4 regions of the Variovorax sp. GW821-FHT09D07 genome follow, and region 1 is predicted to be linked to each of the others. Evidence: predicted binding sites of a transcription regulator. Region 1 holds the regulator's gene; each other region holds the start of a gene.
What was found. Region 1 encodes sigma-54, which starts transcription at its own class of promoters, with help from an activator protein. Its sites were predicted from a motif close to TGGCANGNAANCTGCTTT; they were not measured.

Region 1 (2,194 bases):
AAGAGCTTGTTGTGCATGCGGCGGTTGACGCGGCTGAAGTCGAACAGCGACGCGGTGAAGCGCTTGAGCAGGCTGCCGCGCCCGGCCGGGAACGGGTTGAACAGGCGCAGCTCCACGTTCGGCGTGGCGGCCAGGCCGAGCAGCAGCTCGTCTTCGCCCGAGGTGTACAGGTCGTCCATCAACAGGCGCACGCGCACGCCGCGCTGGGCCGCATCGCGCAGGGTGCGCAGCAGGTAGCGGCCGGTCTCGTCGTTCTCGATCTGGTAGTACTGCACGTCGAGCGTGCGCTGCGCGCGGCGCGCCAGCTGCAGCCGCGTGTCGAAGGCGAAATCGCCGCCGGGCATCAGGCGAAAGCCGCTGAGGTCGGGGTCGGGCTGCGAGGCCAGCGCGATCTTGCCGAGCGCGGTGTCGGCCGAGACGGCGATGGCCTTGGTGGGCGGGCGCGGTGCCTCGTCGGGCAAGGTGGCACAGCCGGCGAACAGCGATGCAGCCACGAGGGCGAAGACCCAATGCCCCCAGCGCGACAGCAGGCGACGGGTCATCGTGGGCTTTCTACAGGGCTTTGCGCAGGTTGGCCGGTGCGATGCGCAAGGCCTCGCGGTACTTGGCGACGGTGCGGCGCGCGCACTCGATGCCCTGCTCTTTCAGCATCTCGGAAATCTGGCTGTCGGACAGCGGCTTCTTGATGCTTTCCGAACTCACGAACTGCTTGATCAGCGCGCGCACCGCGGTGCTCGACGCGTTGCCGCCGGTCTCGGTGCCCAGCGCCGAGCCGAAGAAGTACTTGAGCTCGACCGTGCCGAAGGGCGTGGCCATGTACTTGGCGGTGGTCACGCGCGAGATGGTCGACTCGTGCAGGCCCAGCTCGTCGGCGATCTCGCGCAGCACCAGCGGGCGCATGGCCAGCTCGCCGTGCACGAAGTAGCTCTTCTGGCGCTCGACGATGGCGTTGCTCACGCGCAGGATGGTGTCGAAGCGCTGCTGGATGTTCTTGATGAACCAGCGCGCCTCCTGCAGCCGCTGCGACAGCGCCTGGCTGCCCTCGCCCTTGTGCGACTTGAGCGCCCCGGCGTAGATGTCGTGCACGCGCAGGCGCGGCATGACCTCGGGGTTCAGCATGACGCGGAACTTCACGTTCGTGCCGCGCCCGGTCTTGGTCACGATCACGTCGGGAATGACGATGTTGCGCTCGACGTCGACAAAGCGGCGCCCTGGCTTGGGTTCGAGCCGCGCAATGACTTGCAGCGCCGAGCGCACCAGCTCTTCGTTGGTGCGCGTGAGCGTGGCCAGGCGCTTGAAGTCGCGCCGCGCGAGCAGCTCCATCGGCTGCTTGCAGATCGCGATGGCGGTCTTGCGGATGAGCGCTTCGGCCTCGGTCTCGTCTTCGCTGGCGAGCGCCTTCAGCTGGATGCTCAGGCATTCGCCCAGGTCGCGCGCACCGACGCCGACCGGCTCCAGGCTCTGCAGCAGGCCCAGCGCCACCTGGAAGTGGTGCACGAGGTCGTCGAACTGGTCGTTGTCGTCGCCCGCCAGGCCCGAGGCCAGCGCGGGCAGCGAGTCTTCGAGGTAGCCGTCGTCGTTGAGCGACTCGATCAGGAAGCGCAGCGCGGCGCAGTCGTTTTCATTGAGCCGCAGGCTCAGCGCCTGGCGGTGCAGGAAGGACTGCAGCGACTCCTGGCTGCGCGCGAGCTCGGTGGCGTCGGCACGCTCGTCGTCGCCCAGGTTGTTCTGGCGTGCGGGTGCATCGCTGCCCCACTCGCTGTCGTCGGGCGCCATGTCGACGGTGCCGTCGCCTTCCCAGTCGGGCTCGCGCTCGGCGATCTCGGCGGCGGGGCCGTCGGTGTCGGGGGTCGAGGAGGTGGTGTCGCTGGACGTGGAGGACGTGCTGGCGGCGGACGGCGTGAACTCGGCCTCGCCCTCGCCCGCGTCGTCGCGCGGCACCGGCGCATCGGCCGTGTCCAGCCCGAATTCCTCGCGCGCCGCTTCTTCCGCGGTGCGTTCGAGGAACGGGTTCTCGTCCAGCATCTGCTCGACCTCCTGGCTCAACTCGAGCGTGGAGAGCTGGAGCAGGCGAATGGACTGCTGCAGCTGTGGCGTCAGCGCCAGATGCTGCGAGACGCGAAGGGACAGCCCTTGCTTCATGGAGACCCGACCCTCCCTTACATGCGGAAGTGCTCGCCCAGGTACACCCTGC
Region 2 (2,194 bases), on a different contig from region 1:
ACGACCTGTTCGAGGTTGTAGACAAAGATCTTGCCGTCGCCGATCTTCCCGGTGCGCGCGGCGCCTTCCACCGCCTCGATCACGCGGTCGACCAGCTCGTCGGAGATGGCCGCCTCGATCTTCACCTTGGGCAGGAAGTCGACCACGTACTCGGCGCCGCGGTACAGCTCGGTGTGGCCCTTCTGGCGACCGAAGCCCTTCACTTCCGTGACGGTGATGCCCTGCACGCCGATGGCCGAGAGCGCTTCGCGCACCTCGTCGAGCTTGAACGGTTTGATGATGGCTGTGACCAGCTTCATGATGAGTTGCTCCTTCTGGATGGATGAAAGGCGGCGCGGCAACGTGGGCCGCGCCTGGTTGTTCTGTCGATTACAGCGTCTTCGTCAGCGTGAGGATGAAGCGTGCCTTGTTGGGCGAGTAGTAGGTGGTGCCGAAGGTGCCGAAGTCGGGGATCTCGATGCCCGGGTAGGCCACGACCTGGTAGTTGGACTTCTTGTTGGCGCCCTGCACCGAGCCGGTGAGCGTCAGGCCGCTGCCGAAGTCGTAGGTGGCGCCGATGTTGTAGTCCACGTAGCTCTTGTAGCCCAGGCTGCGGATGTCGCTGGACATGTTGGTGAAGCCGACGGCGGCCTTGAGCGTGACCTTGGGCACGATCTCCTTGCTGTAGGCCAGGTTCAGGTAGCCGGTGTTGCGGCCCTTCAGGCCCGAGCCCGTCTTGGCACCGGCGTAGCCGAAGTAGTCCTTGGACACCGTGTGCGAGTACTTGGCCGTGAACGAGCCGAAGCTGTCGTTGGCGTAGGTGGCGCCCACGTACAGCTCGGTGGTGTTGCCCACCGAGTTGCCCGGGTAGATGTAGGTGAGCGCACCCACGTCCATGTCGACCGGGCCGGCCTTGAACTTGTAGCCGCCGTACAGGTCGCTCTCGATGCTGTTGCCCTTGAGCCAGTTGACGCTGGAGTTCCAGTTGCCGATGTAGAAGCCGCTGTCGCCGAAGGCGTAGTCGAAGCCGCCCTGGATGGCGGGCTTGAAGCCCTTGGTCTTGGCGTAGTCGTTCTTGCCGATCATGTCCTGGTCCTGGCCGCGGAACTTGTAGTTCGTGGTCAGCGAGACATTGCCCGTGAGCAGGGGCGCGGGCGCCGGTGCGGCGGCGTCGGCGGCCTGGGCCATGGCGGCGCCCGAGGCGGTCAGTGCAGTGGCCAGAACGATCAACGCCTGGGCGGCGGTACGGTGCGTCATCAGGGAACTCCTCGCAAGTGTGTTGTTGGACCTGAGCACCCTCAAAGCAGGGAGCGTGCCAAACTGCACGAATACCGCCCCGGCCAGAGGGCGCAGGTGTCCGGCGATGAGCGCCAAATCGTTACAAGCCCTGTTTCCGGCAGTTGCACACGCTTGCACGCTGCACGGTCCTGGGCTTGCACGTCGCAGGCGCACCAACTTGGGGAGAGGGAGAAAAATGAGTCTGTCTTTGGTGCAAAGCCGCGCCTTGCTCGGCCTGGAGGCCGCCGCCGTCACGGTCGAGGTGCATCTGGCGAACGGCCTGCCGAGCTTCACGCTGGTCGGGCTGGCCGAGACCGAGGTCAAGGAAGCACGCGAGCGCGTGCGCTCGGCGATCCAGAACGCCGGGCTCGAATTTCCGACCAACAAGAAGATCGTGGTCAATCTGGCGCCCGCCGACCTGCCGAAGGACTCGGGCCGCTTCGACCTGCCCATCGCCCTGGGCATCCTCGCGGCCAGCGGGCAGATCGAGAACGCCCGCCTCGCCGGCCACGAGTTCGCCGGCGAGCTCTCGCTGTCGGGCGAACTGCGCCCCGTGCGCGGCGCGCTCGCGATGGCCGTGGCCACCTACGCGCAAGGCACGGCCGTGCGGCTGGTGCTGCCCCTGGACAGCGCCCAGGAGGCCGCGCTGGTGCCCGGCGCGCAGGTGTACGGCGCCCGGCACCTGCTCGACGTGGTGCGCCAGTTCGTCGCCAGCGGCGGCGGGCCGGTCGACGCGAGCGACGACGGCTGGACCCGCGTGCGCGCCGCGCCCGGCGACGGCGCCCCGCGCTATGCCGACCTGGCCGACGTCAAGGGCCACACCGGCGCCAAGCGCGCCCTCGAGATTGCCGCGGCCGGCGGCCACAGCCTGCTCATGGTGGGCGAGCCGGGCTCGGGCAAGTCGATGCTGGCGCACCGCTTCGCCGGCCTGCTGCCG
Region 3 (2,194 bases), on a different contig from region 1:
GGGCCATGTCGTAGCCCGGCGCGACGAGGCCGAAGGTCTGTTCGTTCCACGACGCGCATTCGCCGATGGCGTAGACGTTGCGGTCGCTGGTGCGGCAGTGGCTGTCGATCGCCACGCCGCCGCGCGGGCCCACGGCCAGCAGGCTCTGGCGCGCCAGTTCGTCGCGCGGGCGGATGCCGGCGGAGAACACGATCATGTCGGTCTCCAGGTGCGTGCCGTCGGCGAACACCATGCGGTGCCGCGCGCTCGCGCCGTCGACGATCTCCACCGTGTTGCGGCCGGTGTGCACGTGCAGGCCCAGCGCCTCGATGCTGCCGCGCAATGCACGGCCGCCGCCTTCGTCGACTTGCACCGCCATCAGGCGCGGCGCGAACTCGACCACGTGCGTCTCCAGGCCCATGTCGCGCAGCGCCTTGGCGCATTCCAGGCCCAGCAGGCCGCCGCCCACCACCACGCCGCTGCGCGACCTGGCGCCGCAGGCCTTCATGGCGTCCAGGTCCTCGATGGTGCGGTAGACAAAGCAGTTCGGCCGGTCGCGGCCCGGCACGGCCGGCACGAAGGGGTTGGAGCCGGTGGCCAGCACCAGCTTGTCGTAGGCGATCACCTCGCCGTCGGCCGTGGTGACGGTGTTGTTGCGCCGCTCGACGGCCACGGCCCGCGCGGCCAGGCGCAGCGTGAAGCCGCTGCGCTCGAAGAAGCCGGGCTCGACCAGCGACAGGTCGTCGGCCGTCTTGCCGGAGAAGTATTCGGACAGGTGCACCCGGTCGTAGGCCGGGCGCGGCTCTTCGCACAGCACGGTGACCTGTGCGCCGGGAATGCCGAGCGTGTGGAGTTGCTCGAGGAACTTGTGGCCGACCATGCCGTGGCCGATGACTGCGATCTTCATTGGGGGTCCTGCACGCAACCGGCCCTGGAAGGCGCCCCCGCAGCCGCTGTCGAACAGACAGCGTCGTTGGGGCCCCCGCGACGGAACGGATGCGAAATGGGTTGGAGCAGACGAACCGGCGGCGGGCGGCCATCGGTGCGCTTGAACCCCGCCGTCGTTAGCGGAGGCACTGCGAACCCGCCGCAGAAGCCGGTGGGTCGCAACCCTGTTCAGCAATAAGCGTGCCGCGCTCAAAAGCCCTTGTGGCGGGGCTCATCGGCCGGTGGCGCACCGAAAGCGGACCGGCGCCGGCACGCCGCGCACGTGCGTCGTGCGCCGGCGCTCTCCGCATTGGTGCGCCGGGGTTGAAGGGCGGATGGGGGCGGCGGCGCCGGCGCGCGGGGCTTTTCCGTATGCTCGGGGCCTTGCAACGCAGGGCGAACGCCCTCCACGAACCCCGAAGAACTTGCCATGTGCGGCTCCGAACTCCATTCCCTCCCTGAAGGTGTCCAGCGCGTCTCCCGCGTGCTGCAGGACGCCGGCCACCCCCATGCGCCCCGCATGCTCGACGACGCCTGCCGCACCGCGCAGCAGGCCGCCGACGCGCTCGGCATCTCGGTCGGGCAGATCGCCAAGAGCATCATCTTCCGCCGCAAGAGCGACGAGGCGGCGGTGCTGGTCATCACCTCGGGCGACAAGCGCGTCGACGAGAAGAAGGTCGATGCCATCGTCGGCAAGACCGGCCGCGCCGACGCCGACTTCGTGAAGGCGCGCACCGGCTTCACCATCGGCGGCGTGTCGCCGGTGGGCCATGTGACCAAGCCGGTGGTGCTGATCGACCGCGAGCTGTTCCGCTTCGAGGAAATCTGGGCCGCCGCGGGCCACCCGCACGCGGTGTTCCAGCTGCACCCGACCGATTTAGAGAAGCTCACCGGCGCGCCGGTGGCCGACGTGGTGTGAACTTCGACGAAGCGCATGCGCTCGCCGAGCGCGCAGGCACCGTGCAGCGCATGGACGGCGAGGTGCCCTCGCCGTGCTCGTCGGTGTGCCGCATGGACCGCCTGAGCGGCTTCTGCGAAGGGTGCCTGCGCACCATTCCCGAGATCGCCGGCTGGAGCAAGATGGAAGACGACAGCCGCCGCCAGGTGTGGCGCGCGATCGAACTGCGGGCCCAGGCCGGCATCTGGCGCGTGCCCGAACCCACCACAGGAGACCACGACGCATGAAGCACATCGACTTCTATCTCGATTTCATCTCGCCCTACGCGCACCTGGCGTTCGAGCACCTGCCCGAGGCGCTCGAAGGCCTGAGCGTGAGCGTGGCCTACAA
Region 4 (2,194 bases), on a different contig from region 1:
GGGCGGTCTTGTGGTCGCACAGCGCGCGCAGGTCGGCCGAGAGGCGGTTCTCGACCGTCTGCATGGCGTCGATGCGCCGCGTGCAGCAGTCGAACCAGGCCTGGCTCAGCAGCGCGTCGGCCGGCACCGAGGTGGCGCCCTTGCGGCGCAGGCGTTCGAGTTCGGCCAGCACGGCGTCCGACTGGCTGTCGTGCCACAGCGTGCGCACCGCGTCGCCCGAGAAATCGATGAACACCTGGAAGCAGCGCTCCTGCGACTCGATGAGGTGGCGCCACTGCTGGCGCTGCGCGTCGTCGCCCCGGCCCAGCGCGAGCGCGGCGGCGCCGAAGGCGCGCTCCTGGCCGGCGAACTCCTTGCCCTGCATGAAGTTGAACATCGCCACCAGCAGGCGCGAGATCTCGGGGTCGGTGGCGCCGTCGGCCGCCTCGAACACCACGGCCAGCAGGCCGGCCACCAGCTTGGCGAAGGCGGCCACGGCCTGCGCGGGCTGGAGCTCGAGCGCGTCGATGCGCCGGCGCAGCGCGGGCAGGGCGTCCAGGCCGGGCAGCACCCAGGCGATGCGGCTGAACAGGCGCGCGCCGTGGCCGGCGCCCACCGCGCGGTGGTGCTCGGCCTCGAGCCGGTCGAAGCCGGCGCGCACCTGCTGCTCGAGCGCCAGGCATTCGGCGATCTGCGGTGCGCGCTGGTCGGCGAAGCGCCCGCCGTGCGAGGCCAGGAACACGTTCGACATGCCGCGCTCTCGCTGCAGCGCATGCACGAGCCGCCCGATGGCGCCGACCAGCTCGCTGGTGCGCGCGAGCTGGTCCAGCGCGTCGATCTCGCATCGGCGCGCGGCGATCAGGAAGCTCAGGCCGGAAGTCATTCGTGGGGGCGCGGAAGGGGCGCCTTCCGCTCGTGCAACTTCCGTGCCTCGCTTGCCCCTTCGCCGGCGCCGCCGGCGGGCGGCCCCTACACTCGGCGCCATGCTCTTGTTGGGAATCGAATCATCCTGCGACGAGACCGGCGTGGCGCTGGTCGAGTCGCACGGCGACGCGCTGCCGCTGCTGCGTTCGCACGCGCTGCACAGCCAGATCGCCATGCACCAGGCCTACGGCGGCGTGGTGCCCGAGCTGGCCAGCCGCGACCACATCCGTCGCGTGCTGCCGCTCACCGAAGCCGTCATGGCCGAGGCCGGGCGCTCGCTGGCCGAGATCGACGTGGTGGCCTACACGCGCGGCCCGGGCCTGGCCGGTGCGCTGCTCGTGGGCGCGGGCGTGGCCTGCGCACTGGGTGTGGCGCTGGGCAAGCCGGTGCTGGGGGTGCATCACCTCGAAGGGCATCTGCTGTCGCCGTTCCTGAGCGCCGATCCGCCCGAATTTCCGTTCGTGGCGCTGCTGGTGTCGGGTGGTCACACGCAGCTGATGCGGGTCGACGGCGTGGGCCGCTACGAACTGCTCGGCGAGACCATCGACGACGCGGCCGGCGAGGCCTTCGATAAGAGCGCCAAGCTCATGGGCCTGCCGTACCCCGGCGGCCCCTGGCTCGCGAAGCTGGCCGAAGAGGGCGACGCCGCGGCCTTCAAGCTGCCGCGCCCGCTGCTGCACAGCGGCGACCTCGACTTTTCGTTTGCCGGCCTGAAGACGGCCGTGCTCACGCAGGCCAAGAAGCTCGGCGACCAGCTCGAGGCGCGCAAGGCCGACCTGGCCGCCTCCACGCAGGCGGCGATCGTCGAAGTGCTGCTGAAGAAGTCGCTCGCGGCGCTGGACCAGACCGGCCTGAAGCGGCTGGTGGTGGCCGGCGGCGTGGGGGCCAACAAGAACCTGCGCGAGCAACTGAACGCGGCCTGCGCCAAGCGCAAGGTGCGCGTGCATTACCCCGAGCTGCATCTGTGCACCGACAACGGCGCCATGATCGCCATGGCCGCCGCGATGCGTCTGCAATCAGGCCTGTCGCAGGCCTCGGAGCGCTACGCCTTCGACGTCAAGCCGCGATGGCCGATGGCATCGCTGATGACGCCCGAGACGCCGCTGCCGGAAACCGTGTAGCCGGCTGCGGCCGTGCACGCCCCAGCGAGGGCAGCGGCAGCACGTCGAGCACGTTGCGCCACAGCTGGCGCCACTCGGGCCAGTCGTGGCCGCCTTCGGTCGTGAACACGCGCCCCGGCGGCAGGGCGTCCGCCAGCAGCTTGTGGTTGCTGGCAAAGCGGTCGGCCAGG

Region 2: the regulator sigma-54 is predicted to act here: its motif matches at 1,280-1,297, upstream of AC07OX_RS23270 (TorF family putative porin).
Region 3: the regulator sigma-54 is predicted to act here: its motif matches at 1,096-1,113, upstream of nirB (nitrite reductase large subunit NirB).
Region 4: the regulator sigma-54 is predicted to act here: its motif matches at 894-911, upstream of AC07OX_RS06010 (nitrate- and nitrite sensing domain-containing protein).

The regions. Positions count from the first base shown of each region.
Region 1 is NZ_JBWKOY010000012.1:66,509-68,702, reverse strand. It holds gene AC07OX_RS28925 (phospholipase D family protein) at 1-542, opposite strand, end outside; gene rpoN (RNA polymerase factor sigma-54) at 553-2,142, opposite strand; gene lptB (LPS export ABC transporter ATP-binding protein) at 2,160-2,194, opposite strand, start outside.
Region 2 is NZ_JBWKOY010000007.1:100,766-102,959, reverse strand. It holds gene glnK (P-II family nitrogen regulator) at 1-299, opposite strand, end outside; gene AC07OX_RS23270 (TorF family putative porin) at 370-1,236, opposite strand; gene AC07OX_RS23265 (YifB family Mg chelatase-like AAA ATPase) at 1,454-2,194, shown strand, end outside.
Region 3 is NZ_JBWKOY010000006.1:43,038-45,231, forward strand. It holds gene nirB (nitrite reductase large subunit NirB) at 1-886, opposite strand, end outside; gene AC07OX_RS21460 (YbaK/EbsC family protein) at 1,337-1,825, shown strand; gene AC07OX_RS21465 (DUF1289 domain-containing protein) at 1,822-2,091, shown strand; gene AC07OX_RS21470 (2-hydroxychromene-2-carboxylate isomerase) at 2,088-2,194, shown strand, end outside.
Region 4 is NZ_JBWKOY010000001.1:1,314,016-1,316,209, reverse strand. It holds gene AC07OX_RS06010 (nitrate- and nitrite sensing domain-containing protein) at 1-862, opposite strand, end outside; gene tsaD (tRNA (adenosine(37)-N6)-threonylcarbamoyltransferase complex transferase subunit TsaD) at 963-2,024, shown strand; gene AC07OX_RS06000 (alpha/beta hydrolase) at 1,960-2,194, opposite strand, start outside.